2 regions of the Bradyrhizobium sp. SZCCHNR1098 genome follow, and region 2 is predicted to be linked to the other one. Evidence: riboswitches for the same ligand, from Rfam matches in the RefSeq annotation. Region 2 holds a riboswitch; the other holds the start of a gene.
The links. Region 2 has a riboswitch for cobalamin ahead of QX135_RS22515 (TonB-dependent receptor plug domain-containing protein). Riboswitches for the same ligand answer to the same signal wherever they lie in the genome.
Positions count from the first base shown of each region.

Region 1: another riboswitch for cobalamin. It lies ahead of QX135_RS18015 (HupE/UreJ family protein); the one in region 2 lies ahead of QX135_RS22515 (TonB-dependent receptor plug domain-containing protein).

Region 1 is NZ_JAUEXY010000008.1:40,200-48,107, forward strand. Features, by position in the region: gene cobN (cobaltochelatase subunit CobN) at 1-296, opposite strand, end outside; gene cobW (cobalamin biosynthesis protein CobW) at 306-1,343, opposite strand; gene QX135_RS18010 (DUF1636 domain-containing protein) at 1,363-1,758, opposite strand; gene QX135_RS18015 (HupE/UreJ family protein) at 1,762-2,394, opposite strand; cobalamin riboswitch at 2,514-2,707, opposite strand; gene cobU (bifunctional adenosylcobinamide kinase/adenosylcobinamide-phosphate guanylyltransferase) at 2,743-3,279, shown strand; gene cobO (cob(I)yrinic acid a,c-diamide adenosyltransferase) at 3,296-3,904, shown strand; gene QX135_RS18030 (cobyric acid synthase) at 3,909-5,402, shown strand; gene cbiB (adenosylcobinamide-phosphate synthase CbiB) at 5,389-6,360, opposite strand; gene cobD (threonine-phosphate decarboxylase CobD) at 6,383-7,414, shown strand; gene cobS (adenosylcobinamide-GDP ribazoletransferase) at 7,411-7,908, opposite strand, start outside.
Region 2 is NZ_JAUEXY010000011.1:14,469-22,376, reverse strand. Features, by position in the region: gene QX135_RS22535 (class I SAM-dependent methyltransferase) at 1-558, shown strand, start outside; gene QX135_RS22530 (LysE family translocator) at 788-1,393, shown strand; gene ilvC (ketol-acid reductoisomerase) at 1,544-2,563, shown strand; gene QX135_RS22520 (hypothetical protein) at 2,646-3,224, opposite strand; gene QX135_RS22515 (TonB-dependent receptor plug domain-containing protein) at 3,295-5,370, opposite strand; cobalamin riboswitch at 5,466-5,684, opposite strand; gene QX135_RS22510 (DUF2336 domain-containing protein) at 5,873-6,985, opposite strand; gene QX135_RS22505 (SDR family oxidoreductase) at 7,529-7,908, shown strand, end outside.

The DNA.
Region 1 (7,908 bases), on a different contig from region 2:
CGCTCCAGCCCGTAGCGCCAATAGTCGAGCCCGCCGAGACAGCGCACGACGACGGCGCGCGCGCCCAGCACGACGCGGTCGACATAGAGATCGACCGACATCGGATGCTTCAGCCGTTTCAGGCTCGCGAGGCGCAGGCTCGGCAGCTCATCCGACGACGCGGTCCAGGCCTCGGCCAATGCCGACAAGTCGCTATCCGAGAACGACAGCACGACGATTTCGGCCGGCGACTGCGCAAGATCCACGGCCTGTTCGAGGTCGTCGAGATCCGCGCCCGTTGTCGCCAGCAGGTGCATCGGTCCCGCCTATCCTGTGATCAGGCTCTGGATGGCGGCGGCATCGAGGCCGCGCTCGCCGATGATCACCAGCCGCCCCTGCCGCGATTCGCCGGATCGCCACGGGCGCTCGAACTGATGCTGGATGCGGTTGCCGACGGCCTGCACCAGGAGGCGCAGCGGCTTGCCGGCGACTTCCACGAACCCCTTCACGCGCAATACGTCATGCGCGTCGACGGCGGCCGCGATGCGGTCGACGAGCGCATCGGGCGAAGCCTGCGCCGGAACGTCGAGCACGAAACTCTCGAAATCGTCGTGGTCGTGCTCGGCCTCGTTGTCGTGATGTGACGGTCGGGCCGCGAGATCGTCCTCCGCTGCGGCACCGAGCCCGAGCAGAATTGAAGCCGACAGCCTGCCGTGCTCCGTCGCGATCACCTTGACGGCACGCTGCACCTTCGCCGTGATCTCGGCCGCGACATCCTTGCGCTGCTCCTCGCTCATCAGGTCGCTCTTGTTCATCACAACGAGATCGGCGCACAGCAGCTGGTCCTCGTAGACCTCCTCCAGCGGGTTGTCGTGATCGAGTGAAGCATCACTGGCGCGCTGCGCGGCGAGCGCTTCGGGATCGTCGGCGAAGCGTCCCGCGACCACCGCCGGGCCGTCGACGACCGCCACCACACCGTCGACGGTGACGCGCGTCGCGATCTCCGGCCAGTTGAAGGCCTGCACCAGCGGCTTCGGCAGCGCGAGCCCCGAGGTCTCGATCACGATATGCTCGGGCGGCTCCTTCTGATCCAGCAGGCTCCTGAGCGCGGGCACGAAATCATCGGCAACGGTGCAGCACAGACAGCCGTTCGACAGCTCGACGATGCGATCCTCCGGACAGTCCGGCACGCCGCAGCCTTTCAGGATGTCGCCGTCGATGCCGACATCGCCGAACTCGTTGACGATGATGGCGAGCCGGCGACCGTTCGCGGTCTCGATCAGGTTGCGCACCAGCGTGGTCTTGCCGGCGCCGAGGAAACCGGTGACGATGGTGCAAGGCGTCTTGGCGAACGACTTCGTCATGGCGATACGATCTCTCGTTTCAGCGTGGTGCTGACAGCGCGGGAACGCGCGCAACGGTGTTCTTGCGGATGTATTCGGGACGCTCGCGCCAGGCCGGCAGGCCGGCGTCATGGCGCTGATGCAGCTGCGCGAATGTCAGCACATCCTGAACATGCAGATCCGGATCGAGCGCGCCGAGCACGTAGGTCCATTTGCCCGGCGCCGTCACTGCAACCGTGCACGCACGATTGCAGTTGGACAGGCACTCGACGCCGACCACGGCGACACCGGCGCGCTGCGCGGTCGGCAACGTCTCGATCGCGGCGAGCAGACGGGCTCCGGCCCGCGGCTGATCAGGCGGCGTAGGTTCCGTCGCCTGCGAACGGCAGGTGACGCAGACGAACAGCGTCGTCTCACCAATCTCCGATGCGGTCATCAATCAGCCGATCACGCCGGCCGCCGTCGCCGCGGCGACCCCACCCACCAGCACGATGGCAGCGCCCGCGAGCCGCAGCGCCAGCGGTGCGGCCGCTTTGGCCTTCGCCGACAGCAGCCTGGTGCCGAGGAACGCGCCGGCGGCGATGATGGTCTGGATCACGAGCAGACCGACGAGATAGGCCCCGAGCGGGGTGTTCTCGGCCCCAACGATCGATTCACCCAGCGCATAGCCGTGGACGAGGCCGGTCACGGCGAACAGGCCGGCGACGGGCAGCACGCCGAAACGGCCACGCATCGCCACCACCAGCCCAACCACGGCGGTGGTCAGGCCGACCAGCAGCTCGGCAGCCGGGATGTTGGCCTTGGCCACGTGAAGACCGACGCCCGCGATCATCGCGGTGGTGAAGGCGAGCACCGGCGCGAAGCCGCGGCCCAGAAATGCTGCGACGATGCCCGCACCGACGATGGCGGCCAGATGGTCGATTCCGATCACAGGATGGCCGAGGCCGGACAGCAGGCCCTGCGCAAACGTCTGCGGCAGTTTGCCATCCATCATGTGATGCGCGAAGGCGGGATCGGCGGCGAGCAGCACCAGGCTCGCGGCTGCAAAGGTCGTGATACGGGTCAACTTCATGGCCGTCTCCGTCGCTTGCCGGCTCCCCCAGAGGACCGGACGATGCGCTGCATCCGACGGCATCCCGCCCATCCTGGCGGGATCAGAACCAGCATCGCGACTCCCCGCGCGACGGGTCGGCCAACAGCAATGTCGACGGCAGGTCTCCTGGCTCTCGGGTCACCGCATGAAGCCACCTTCCCGGTTTCCCAGTGGTGTCTTGGCCTCACACTCGCCGATTACAGTTGCGGGGGCAGCCACGGCCTTGGGTCAAGAACCCGCACCGTGTTCCCTAAATCTCTCCTTTCGGAGAACCGTCATCTGTTAGATACGGGTCGCGCCAAAGCCCGTCAATCGGAATCGTCCCCCATGGTCCCCGCCCGCCCGCATCCCGCCCTGCCGCGCCTCACCCTGGTGCTCGGCGGCGCGCGTTCCGGCAAGAGCCGTCATGCCGAGGCGCTCGTAACCGCCCTTCCCGCACCTTGGACCTATGTTGCGACCGCGCAGGCGTTCGACGATGAGATGAAGGACCGAATCGCGCAGCACAAAGCGCGCCGCACCGAGGGATGGCAGACGTTGGAGACCACGCATGATCTTGCAGGCCTGGTCCGTGCACGGGCAAATTCGAGCGCGCCGATGCTGATCGATTGCCTGACGCTGTGGCTCAGCAATGTGATGCTCGCCGACATGAACGTTCCGGCACGATGCGCCGAGCTGATCGAGGCGTTCAGGGACGCGCCTGGCCCCGTCGTTGCCGTGTCCAATGAGGTCGGACTGGGTATCGTGCCGGACAACGCGCTCGCGCGCGCCTTTCGCGATGCCCAGGGGCGACTGAACCAGGACGTCGCGGCCGTGGCGGATCGCGTGATCCTGATGGCGGCCGGCCTGCCGCTGACATTGAAGTAACGGGAAGGACATGCCGATGACCGAAAGCGCCGACGATTCACGCCACAAGGCGAAGATGGAGAACCGCAAGGCGGTGCAGGATGCCGAGGTCGCCTCCAAGACCGTCGAGAAGGGCCTGCTGATCGTTCACACCGGCAAGGGCAAGGGCAAATCGACGGCGGCCTGGGGCCTGATGCTGCGCGCACTCGGCCGCGGTTTTCGCATCGGCGTCGTGCAGTTCGGCAAGGGCGCGTGGGAAACCGGCGAGCGCAAGGCGATCGAGAAGTTCGGCGATCAGGTCTCCTGGCACACGCTCGGCGAGGGCTTCACCTGGGAAACGCAGGATCGCGCGCGCGACGTCGCCGCGGCCGAGCGCGCCTGGGCAAAGGCAAAGGAGCTGATGGCGGATCCGTCGATCCGGCTGCTCGTCCTCGATGAGCTCAACATCGCGCTGCGCTACGATCACCTTGATATCGCAGACGTCGTCGCCACGCTCGCAGGGCGCCGTCCCGATCTGCACGTCGTCGTCACCGGGCGCAACGCCAAGCCGGAGCTGATCGAGGCCGCCGATCTCGTCACCGAGATGAACCTCGTGAAGCATCATTTCGCGGCCGGCGTGAAGGCGCAGGAAGGCATCGAGTACTAGGCCCATGAGCGCGCGCGCCATCATGTTCCAGGGCACCGGCTCCGACGTCGGCAAATCGCTGATCGTCGCGGGGCTCGCGCGCGCGCTGACATTGCGCGGCCTCAAGGTGGCGCCGTTCAAGCCGCAGAACATGTCGAACAACGCCGCCGTCACCGCTGATGGCGGCGAGATCGGCCGTGCCCAGGCGCTGCAGGCGCGCGCGGCGCGGCGGCCGACGACCGTGCACATGAACCCGGTGCTGCTGAAGCCGCAGAGTGAGATCGGGTCGCAGGTCGTGGTGCAGGGCCGCGTGGTCGGCAACGCCAAGGCGTCCGCCTATCAGGCGATGAAGCCGCAACTGATGGCGGCCGTGCTGGACAGCTTCCATCACCTCGCAGCGGATGCCGACATCGTGCTGGTCGAAGGCGCGGGCTCCGCCTCCGAGATCAACCTGCGCGCGGGCGACATCGCCAACATGGGTTTTGCGCAAGCCACGCAGATTCCGGTGGTGCTGATCGGCGATATCGATCGGGGCGGCGTGATTGCGAGCCTGGTCGGCACCAGGACTGTGATCCCGCCGGACGATGCCGCGCGCGTGGCAGGTTTCCTCGTCAACAAGTTTCGCGGCGATCCGGCCTTGTTTGCGTCAGGCATGAACGAGATCGAGAAGCGGACGGGGTGGACATCGCTCGGGCTCATTCCGCATTTTTCGGATGCGCGCCGCCTGCCAGCGGAGGACGCGCTTGGCCTGGCTGAACGCGGATCATCGGGAGGACAGCGGCCGAAGGTCGTCATCCTCGCCTACCCGCGCATCTCCAATTTCGACGAGTTCGATCCGTTGCGGCTGGAAGATGGAATCGATCTGCAGTTTTTGCGGCCTGGCACGCCGATCCCCGGCGACGCATCGATGGTGATCCTGCCGGGCTCGAAGGCCACGATTGCCGATCTCGCCGCCTTGCGTGAAGTCGGCTGGGACATCGATCTTATCGCGCATCTGCGCCGCAGCGGCCGCGTGCTCGGCATCTGCGGCGGCTATCAGATGCTGGGGCGTGTGATCAGCGATCCCGATGGGCACGAGGGCACGCCCGAGTCCGTCGCGGGACTTGGCCTGCTCGACGTCGAAACGACATTGACCGATGACAAGGCGTTGCGCGAGGTCCAGGGCACGCTGACGCACGATAAGCTCTCGTTCCGCGGCTACGAGATGCACATCGGCCACACGGAGGGACGGGCGACACAGCGCCCCTTCCTGACCTTCTCCGATGGCCGGCGCGATGGCGCCATCGCGCCTGATGGCCTGGTAGCCGGCTGCTACGTGCATGGCCTGTTCGCCGACGACGGCCTGCGCAGCCATTGGCTGCGCGGCCTCGACGCGACGACCAGCGGCCTCTCCTATGAGATCGATGTGGACACGACGTTGGATGCACTCGCGGAGCATCTCGAGCGCTACGTTGACGTGGACCGTATCCTCGCATTGGCAAGCAAGCCCGCGCCGGCCGTCGTTGCTACAGGATCCTGACCAGGACGAGTCCTGCGACGACCAGGACCTGAACCAGACAGGCCAGCCGATACAGCCGCAAGGCGCTCCGGATGTCGGACGCGTCGAGATCGGCGTGCCCATCGCCCATCCAGGCATCGGTGACGAGATGACCGTGATAGACGCGCGGCCCCGCCAGGCGCAGTCCGAGCGCACCAGCCATCGCCGCTTCCGGCCAGCCGGCATTGGGCGAACGATGCTTCGACGCATCACGTGCAACGGCTCGCACCGCGGCCGAAGCCGAGGCGCTCGGGATGCAGGCCGCAGCGGCTGCGATCCACAGCGCGGACAGGCGCGAGGCCGGCAAGTTGACGAGATCGTCGAGCCGCGCCGCCGCCCAGCCGAACGCGCGGTGCCGGTCCGAGAGATGACCGATCATGCTGTCCGCGGTGTTGAGAGCCTTGTAGATCAGGATACCAGGAAGACCACCGACGACGAGCCAGAACACGGGTGCGACGACGCCATCGGAGAAGTTTTCTGCCAGGCTCTCGATCGCGGCCCGCGCAACGCCGGCTTCATCCAGCCGATCGGGATCGCGGCCGACGATCATCGAGACGGCTCTGCGGCCGCCCTCGAGCCCCTCCTGCTCCAGTCCTTCCGCGACCGCCGCAACATGCGTGTCGAGACTGCGCTGGGCCAGCAGGCTGCTTGCCGCCACACCAAGGACGATCGTTGCGACCGGCTCGCCCACGACCGCCTGCATCACCCACGCTGCGGCGAGGCCGATGGTCATCATGCCGGCCACGAGCAGACAGACGAGCCCGACGCCGCGGGCTCGTCGCGCGGCAAAGCCGTCTCCTGCCCCGTTCCAGCGGCGGTCCGCCCATGCTATCAGCGCACCCATCCACATCACGGGATGGCCGATCCGCCGCACCAGGACCTGGGGATAACCGACCGCCGCCTCGACGAGCAGCGCCGTGAGCGCGAGAGAGACGAACATCGATCTCCGCTGAAGGACAGACATGGACGACAGAGCGACTAGCACGCGCGCTGACCAGCCGGAAGCGATCCTTCACGGCGGCGATCTCGCTGCGATCAGCCGTCGCTACCCGGATGCGCCGCGGCCGTGGATCGATCTGTCGACCGGCATCAATCCCATAGCCTACCCGGTGCCGACCATCCCGCCCGCAAGTTGGGCGCGCTTGCCGGCCCAAGCCGAAGACGACGCGCTGCGCGCAGCGGCTGCTGCGCGCTATGGCGTGGCGGGGCCCGAAATGATCGTTGCCGCGCCCGGCACGCAGGCGCTGTTGCAGATCCTGCCGCGGCTGCGCCCGCGCTCGAGGGTTGCCGTGCTCGCCCCGACCTACGAGGAGCATGCGCTGTGCTGGCGCCGCTGTGGGCATCGCGTCGGTCTGGTCGATGATATCGATGCGCTCGCCGATGCCGATGTTGCCGTCGTCGTGAATCCCAACAATCCCACCGGCCGCCTGCTGCCCCGCGATGTGCTGGTCGGATTGGCCGCGACCTTGCGCCGGCGCGACGGCCTGCTGATCGTCGACGAAGCATTCATCGATCTTTGTCCCGCCGACGCCAGCCTCGCAGCCGACCTGCCGCCGGCGACGATCGTGCTGCGCTCGTTCGGCAAGACCTACGGCCTTGCCGGCGTCCGCCTCGGTTTCGCGATCGGCTCCGCTGACGTCGTCCGCCGACTCCGCGACGAGCTCGGGCCTTGGGCCGTATCCGGACCTGCGCTCGCGATCGGAACGACGGCCTTGGCCGACGCTGCTTGGCTGGAGCAGACACGCGCGCGGCTGGCGAACGACTGTCAGCGCATCGACGATCTTCTGAGCAAGGCCGGCTGCGCGGTCATCGGCGGCACGCCGCTGTTCAGGCTGATCACATCGCCGAACGCGCCTGACATCGCCGAGCGGCTCGCCCGGCACGGCATCCACGTCCGGCGCTTTCCGGCTCAGCCGAGCTGGCTGCGCTTCGGCCTGCCGGGCAATGCGTCCGAGTGGCACCGGCTGGCGCCGGCGCTCGGCGATGCCTTCTAACCGAGCACGCAGGCGGCAAGCAGCAGCGTTTCCGTGACCTCGATGCTGGCGCCATGGCAATCGCCGGTGATGCCGCCGAGCCGCCATTGCCAGTAGAACGCGACCGCCGGAACGAGACCAATCGCAACCAGCGTCGGTACCGCGCCGGCGAGCGCACCGATCGCGAGTCCGCCGCCCCAGGCGACGATGACGTTCCAGCCGACGCTGTTGGAGATGCTCGCCCCCAGCCCCGGCTTCAGCGAAAGCAGCGTCTTGTTGCACACCAGCGTTCCCCAGCGCGCCCAGGCCGGGATCAGCACGAGCGCCCAGGCCGTCGGCCCCGTCGCCAGCTCGGCGATCAGCACCAGCTTCGCGGCGATCTGCAGGGATATCGCGACGACAGCGAAGCTGCCGGCGTGGGGATCGCCAAGCACGGCGATGAAGCGCTCCGGCTTGCCATGCGAGGCGCCGAACGCATCGGCGACGTCGCCGAGCCCATCGAGATGCAGCGCGCC
Region 2 (7,908 bases):
CCGGGTTGGCGGGTGGCCGACATCGGCTGCGGCAACGGCGTGCTGGCGACAGAGGCGGCGCTGCTGGGCGCGGTGGTCGACGCCATCGACATCTCGCCGGCGATGCTGGCGCTGACCCGGATCTACAGCCGCGACCGCCGTACCGCGGTGCGGATGCATTCGGCGGGGCTGCTGTCGTTCGCCTATGAGGCTGCGACCTACGACCTGATCGCCAGCGAGTTCACGCTGCACCATCTGCCGGACTTCTGGAAGGCGGTGGCGCTGGCGCGGATCTTCGCGGCGCTGAAGCCCGGCGCGCAATTCTTCCTGCGCGACATCGTCTATGTCAGCATGCCCGACGGCGCCGAGCGCTCGGTCGAGCAGTGGGCGGACTTCAACATCAAGAACCACGACCTCGCTCGCGACAGCGTCATCACCCACATGCGTGACGAGAACTCGACCTTCGCCTGGGTGATGGAGCGCATGCTCGCCGAGGTCGGATTCGTGACCGTCTCCGCCGACTACCACGCGCCGATGCACGCGACCTATGTGCTGCAGAAGCCGACGGGGCAGGGCTAGGCGCTGATGCTTGTGCACGACGGTGAGGTGGCCACGCTGCCACCCTCCCCTGGAGGGGGAGGGTCGGCTCACATCGCGCGAAGCTGCGATGTGAGCCGGGGTGGGGTGATGCCTCCACGCCGGAGCCGTGTCTGCGGCCCACCCCACCCCGATCGCGCATGGCATGCGCGATCGACCCTCTCCCTCCAGGGGAGGGTGAAGAGTCGTCGTGCGGAGAGAACTCATTAGAATGTCCCAGCAGCTCCTCATCGCCTTCGTCACCTTCGCGTTCGTGATGGCGTTCACGCCAGGGCCGAACAACATCATGCTGCTGTCGTCGGGCGTGACCCATGGCTTCCGCCGCACGGTGCCGCACATGATGGGCGTCAGCTTCGGCTTCGCCTTCATGGTCGGGGCCGTCGGCTTCGGCCTCGCCACGGTGTTCATCTCCTATCCGGTGCTGCAGGAGGTGCTGAAATATCTCGGCGCCGCCTACCTGATCTATCTCGCCGTGGTGATCGCGTTCTCCGGATCGGCCAAGCCGGATGACGACACGACGCCGCGCGGCCCGATGTCGTTCTGGGGCGCGGCGCTGTTCCAGTGGGTCAACGCCAAGGGCTGGGTGATGGTGATCAGCACCATCACCGCCTATGCCGCGATCGCCAGCTTCCCTGCCAATGTCGCGCTGCAGGTCGGGATCAGCTTCGTGATGGCGATCGGCTCGACCATCACCTGGACCCTGTTCGGGACGGCGCTGCGGCCGCTGCTGAGTTCCGAACGCGCGGTGCGCGGCTTCAACATTCTGATGGCCGTGCTGCTGCTCGCCTCGCTCTATCCCGTCTTCATGGACGCATGAGGGAGGCGGCCGCCATGCGAGATCGGGGTTTCCAACCACGCCCAAAATGCTCTAGACACGGGCCGGATTTCGTCCGGGCGCAGCCGCCCGTGCCTCACCCAAGCGTCTGACTTTTCAGCCAATTCCGGCCATCTCAAAGAGGAAACGACAATGCGTGTCTACTACGATCGCGACGCCGATCTGAACCTGATCAAGGGCAAGAAGGTCGTCATCGTCGGCTACGGCAGCCAGGGCCACGCCCACGCGCTCAACCTGAAGGATTCCGGCGTCAAGGACGTCGCGATCGCGCTGCGCAAGGGCTCGGCTTCGGCCAAGAAGGCCGAGGGCGCCGGCTTCAAGGTGATGGAAGTCGCCGAGGCCGCCAAATGGGCCGACCTGGTGATGATGCTGACCCCGGACGAGCTGCAGGGCGACATCTATCGCGAGCACCTGCACGACAACATGAAGCAGGGCGCCGCGCTCGTGTTCGCCCACGGCCTCAACGTGCATTTCAACCTGCTCGACCCGCGCCCCGATCTCGACGTGCTGATGATCGCCCCGAAGGGCCCCGGCCACACCGTCCGCTCCGAATACCAGCGCGGCGGCGGCGTGCCGTGCCTGATTGCGATCGCCAAGGATTCCTCGGGCAACGCCCATGACCTCGGCCTGTCCTATGCCTCGGCGATCGGCGGCGGCCGCGCCGGCATCATCGAGACCACGTTCAAGGAAGAGTGCGAGACCGACCTGTTCGGCGAGCAGGCGGTGCTGTGCGGCGGCCTGGTCGAGCTGATCAAGGCCGGCTACGAGACCCTGACCGAGGCCGGCTACGCCCCGGAGATGGCCTATTTCGAGTGCCTCCACGAGGTGAAGCTGATCGTCGACCTGATCTATGAAGGCGGCATCGCCAACATGAACTACTCGATCTCCAACACCGCCGAGTATGGCGAATACGTCACCGGTCCGCGCATCGTCACGGCCGAGACCAAGGCGGAGATGAAGAAGGTGCTCGGCGACATCCAGTCCGGCCGCTTCGCACGTGACTGGATGCTGGAGAACAAGGTCAACCAGACCTCGTTCAAGGCGACCCGCGCCAAGCTCGCCCAGCATCCGATCGAGGAGGTCGGCGCCCGGCTGCGCGACATGATGCCCTGGATCAAGAAGGGCGCGCTGGTCGACAAGAGCAAGAACTGAGTTCGCGCAGGACTTGCTGAGAATTGAGAACGGCGGGCCGAGGCCCGCCGTTTTTGTTTGGTAGGTGAGTCCTTAGGCTGTTTCAGGACGTCGCGCGGCGTGAGGCCAGCGGCGCGAGCAGGCGGACGATCTCGCTGACAGCGACCAGGCCGACGAGCCAGGCGGCGCTCGTCAGGCCGAGGCGGGCGACGATCGGGAGGGTGAAGCTCGCGGCACCGCCGAGCGCAGGCGTGGCGGCCAGCAGCACCAGCTCGTAGCCGGCGTAGGCCCTGAGGAGAGCGACGGCAAGCGCGACCAGCGCTGGTGCTGTGCGCAATGTCGCCAGCGCCATGCGGGCCACAACGGTGGCGCTGAGCGCGGCGGCGCCGATCATCGCGCCCCAGGCCAGCGTGTTGGCATCGACCGGATAGTGCAGGGCGCCGAAGCCGATGCCCTGGTTGACCAGCCAGGCGCCGAGCATCACCGGCAGCGCCGTGCGCAGCGGAAGCAGGGCGGCCGCAATCACGGCGAAGGCCGCAAACGGCGTCGCGCAGCCGAACACGAAGCTCGCCAGCGCACAGGCGGTCGTCAGCAGCGCGAAACAAAACGCGGCTGCATGCCGCGGCGGGACGGGCGCGAGGCGAGCCTCGGAACCAGAGGGGGCGAGGACGTCGAGAGTCATGGAACATCTCCTGTTGTTGCAATTGTAGTCCAGTTTTGAGGCGGCTGTCAGCCGCTTCGGGAGGTCTGCATCACTGCACGCCGAAACTCGCGAGCCGGATGCCGCCGAACACGCCGAAGCCGGGCGCCAGGAAGCCGGTCGGGTTCTGGATGTGACGGTTGAACAGGTTATCGATCCGGCCAAACACCTTGACCTGGTCGGACAGCGCGTAGTCGCCGCGCAGGTTCACGAGCGCATAGCCGGGTGCGACGAGGCCGGTGGTCATGCCGTCGCGGCTGACATCGAGCCAGTCGCCGACCCGCAGCAAGGTGGCCGACAGGCTCAGCGCATCGATCGGCAGCCAGGTGGCGGTGGCGCTCCATTTCTCCTTCGGCCGGCGCAGCAATTGCTGGCCGGTAGCCGCGTCGACGGCGCGGGTGAAGGTGTAGTCCGCGCGCAGCGATATCCGATCGGTGAGCCACGCCGTCACGAAGCTCTCGGTGCCTTCGGTGGTGGCGAGGCCGACATTGGCGTAGGAGGTGAAGGTCGCGTTGAAATTGATCAGGTTGGTGATGCTGTTGTGGAAGTAGGTCGCGCCGAAGCGGACGCGATCGTCGAACAGCGGCTGCTCGAAACCGGCATCGTAGCCGGCGCTCTGCTCCGGCCGGAGGTTGGGATTGGCGAAGAAGTTGAACGCCGGGAAATCCTGGTGCAACTGGCTCAAGGTCGGTGCCTTGAAGCCGGTGCCGTAGCTCGCCTTCAGCTTGGTCTCGGTGACCGGCAGGATCACCGCCGGCGCGATCCGGTAGGTGCCATGGCCGCCGAACTGGTCGTTGACGTCGTTGCGCAGGCTCGCGACGACGAACCAGCGTCTGGCGAACTCGGTCTGCAGCTCGACGAAGCCGGCCTTGTTGCCGTTCTCGGCTGAAAGGTCGGTGGTCTTCAGCCGTTCGGTCTGCTGCTCCAGGCCGACGATCAGGTTGTTGCGCGGGGCGAGCTCGGTCACCGCGTGCCAGTCATATTTGATGCGCTCGCCGGTCGCGACCGCGGCGACGGGATTGCCGGCCGTCAGATCGGACGACCAGTTGTTCACATAGTTGACGCCGAAATAGTTCCTGATGCGGCCGCCGAGCAGCGACCATACGGCTTCCTCGCGCGTCGCCAGTTGATGGACGGTGTGGTTGCTCTGGGCAGCGTCGGGAAAGCTGGGAAAGCCGCTGTCGCCGGTGAACAGCAGGGTGGCGTCAGTGTAGCGGACCACCGAATTGAGCGTCCAGGCCTCGTTGAGATCGACGCCGAGCTTGGACGAGGCGGTGACGTTGTCGTAGGCGTTGCCGATGGCCTTCTGCCCCGCAGGCAGCAATTGCCACGGGGTCACCGGAACGTCACCGGCGTGCAGATGCGCGACGTTGACTGCGTAGTTGACATTGTCCTGAGAGCCGCTCAGCCCCGCGCTCTGGTTGAAGGTCTTGAACGAGCCGCTCTCGACCGAGGCGGTCGCCCGCGCCGGTCCGTCGCCCTTGCGCGTGACCATCGAGATGACGCCGCCGATCGCATCGGAGCCGTACAGCCCGCTCTGCGGCCCGCGCAGCACCTCGAGCTGCTGGATGTCGGCGGCGAGCAGATGCGCGAAATCGAACGCGCCATTGCCGTTGGTGACGTCGCCTGCGTCGATGCCGTCGATGATGAGCTTGGTATGGTTGGCATTGGTGCCGCGCATGAAGACGTTGGTCTGGCCGCCCGGGCCGCCGGCCTGCACGATGTTCAATCCGGGGACCGTGCTCAGGATGTCCGGCACGGTGCGGGCCTGCTGCGCGGCGATATCCTTGTCGGTCACCACGGTGATCGCATTCGCGACGTGGGCCACTGACGTGACGACGCCGGTCGGGCTGACAGCGACGGGCGCTCTTGCCGGCGCGGCCGGCTTTGCCACCGGCATCTGCTGATGCGCGGCGTTGCCGGTTCTGCGGGCGATGGCTGGTCTCTGGGCGATCGGCTCGCGCGGCGGGTCGACCTCAACCGGGGGCAGAAGGTCGGGGGAGGCGGATTGCTGCGCTGCCGTGGGCGAGGGGCCGAGCAGGGCGAATGACGAGAGGACGCAGAACGACGACAGAACGGCGCGATGCCGCCTGGCATGGGGAATGGGAGACACGAGTGACCTCGGCATGACGTCAGTGGCACGTCACCGCGAACGAGGTCTCACGCAGCCCTTTGCAGACCTGCCTGAAAACGATGCCAATAACGCCCCGACCGGCATCCTCGCGTGTGACCACGGCTGACGGCAGGTCTCCTGGCTCGCGGGTCGTCACCTCCACGTCGCCTTCCCGGGACCGAGATTTCCCAGTGGCCTATGACGCGAGATTCGCCGCTTACAGTTGCGGGGGCAGCTGCGGCCTTCGATCACGTCTCTTGCGAGACGCATCCGGCACCGCATTCCCTTTTGAGCCCCGGTCGAGGGGCACCGTCACGATCACCGTAGGAGTGCGGGCGCACCAAAGTCAATCCGGCGCCCGGTGATCTCCTGGCGATAACGCTGGCCGGTCGGCTTGATGATGCCCGGCCGCCTGCGACAACCAGAGCTGTCGTCCCTGCGTTCGGAGGGACGACAGCGGAGTATGAGGAGGCTCGCGAGTCGTTGCTGATGAGGATTGCGTCTTGTGAGCACCCGCTCACTTCTCGACCTTGTTGTGCACCATCCAGAACCGCAGCGTGCGCTGGGCGGTGTCGAGCGACAGCCGGGCATAGTCGCGCTCGGCGAGCTTCAGGGTGTTGCTGTCGATGGCGTGCTTGATCGGCCGGTGGGTCAGGATCTTCGCCACCACCGACCAGGCCAGCCTGGCGGCACGGCAGGGGATCAGCACGATGTCGGTGCGCGGGCCCTCGAGCACCTTGGCCATCATCTCGGTCGGCACGTTGTTGAGCAGGCCGAGTGCGGCGGAAACCTCGCCGAAGCGGCGGGTCTCGGCGAAGAAGGCGATGGCGGCATCGTTGAGCTCGTTCAGCCCCTTCATGCGCTTGACGGCCTCTTCGGCCAGTGTGAAGTCGCGGCCGACCAGGCCGCCGTCGCTGCGCGCGACGTCCGCGATGGCCTTGAGGATCTTCTTGATCTCCTGCCGCAACGCCGGCGGCGCCGAGGCCATCAGCTTGGCGCGCACGGCTTCGGTGGCGCGGCGCAAGAGGTCGCGCAGGTGCTTGGTGGGCAGGTCGACGCGCAGCCCGATGATCTCGGACAGCTCGTCGTCATCCGCGGCATGCGCCATCATCCCGGAATAGCCGGTATCGGAGAAGCGCGCGGTCTGGTTGTTGGCGAGCTTGCGGATGACCCGGCGCTCGCCGCGGTCGACGATGATGTCGGTCACCGCCTCGGTCAGATGCGGACGGCTGGAGATCGCCATCAGGTGATCCTGGCCCTTGGTCGCCGCGACCTCGACCAGCGTATGCTCGGTCAGCCGGCTCGAGTGCATCAGCACGCTCTCGGCCACCGAGATTTCGTCGTCACGGGCGAGCTGCTGGATCAATTCGACGGGGGCGTAGTCGACCGGCGCGAGATGCTTGGAGAGCTCGGCCCGCGCGCGGGTCTCCACTCGCGAGACCAGCATGCACAGCACATTGTCGAACACCTTGATCTGGTCCTCGGTGAGGCGTTCGCCGTCATGCAGGAACAGATTGGTGACCTGGCGCAGCGTGTTGACGCGCTTCGCCGAGGAGCCGCTGCGGACGGCCTCTTCGAGCTCGGTGATGATGGAGTGTTCTGAAGGCGGGAGCTGTTCTGGCTGTGACACGATCGCGCTCGTTTGTCCGGATGGCCGGAGCGACAGCGACGCGCTTGTGATCCCGCTGCAAGGCTCTCGGCCGGAGCAGTTTTCGGCACGGGCGATAACAACGCGTTAGGGTCGGAGGACGTAGTACCCCGGAGAAACACGGATACGGAAAATTAAGGCGATACGCGTAGAGGGGGACGACGAGCTGGAGCCGGTCTTCCGGAGATTCGCCGGACAGGCGATGGAATGAGATGCGAAGACCTCCCCGCAGACGCGGCGACGACAGGCCAGCGAAACGGAAAGATTAATGATCTCATAAGGTCACAGACCTTCCTTCATCCAGTTTGCTCGCTGCCCTCGATCTCACGTCAGCTGTCATCCTCCCAAACATTGAAACTTAAATCCCATTCTTGCCGCGGCCATTTTGCCGTGCGCCGTGCGCTGCGTGCCGTCTCCCGGTGTTCCGGGGCGGGCTCGGAAGGGGGATGACCTCGCGCGAAAAATCAGCGCCAGCATCGTGCCGCATCCCGTGCGATAATCGCCGCGCAAATCGTTGAGGTCGCCATGAAATCCGTCGTCATCACCGGCGCGTCCACCGGCATCGGCTTCGCCTGTTCGAAGCTCCTGCTCGCGCGTGGCTTCCACGTGTTCGGCAGCGTTCGCAAGCAGGCTGATGCAGACCGTCTGCGCAGCGAGCTCGGCGCCAACTTCACGCCGCTGCTGTTCGATGTGACCGACGAAGCGGCGGTGAAGGCGGCCGCCGGCGAGGTGCGAGCGGCGCTCAAGGGCGAGACGCTCGCCGGTCTCGTCAACAATGCCGGCATCGCCGTCGCGGGGCCGGTGACGGAGCTGCCGATCGAGCAGTTTCGCCATCAGATGGAAGTGAACGTCATCGGTCCGGTGATTGCGACCCAGGCGTTCGCGCCGCTGCTCGGCGCCGATCC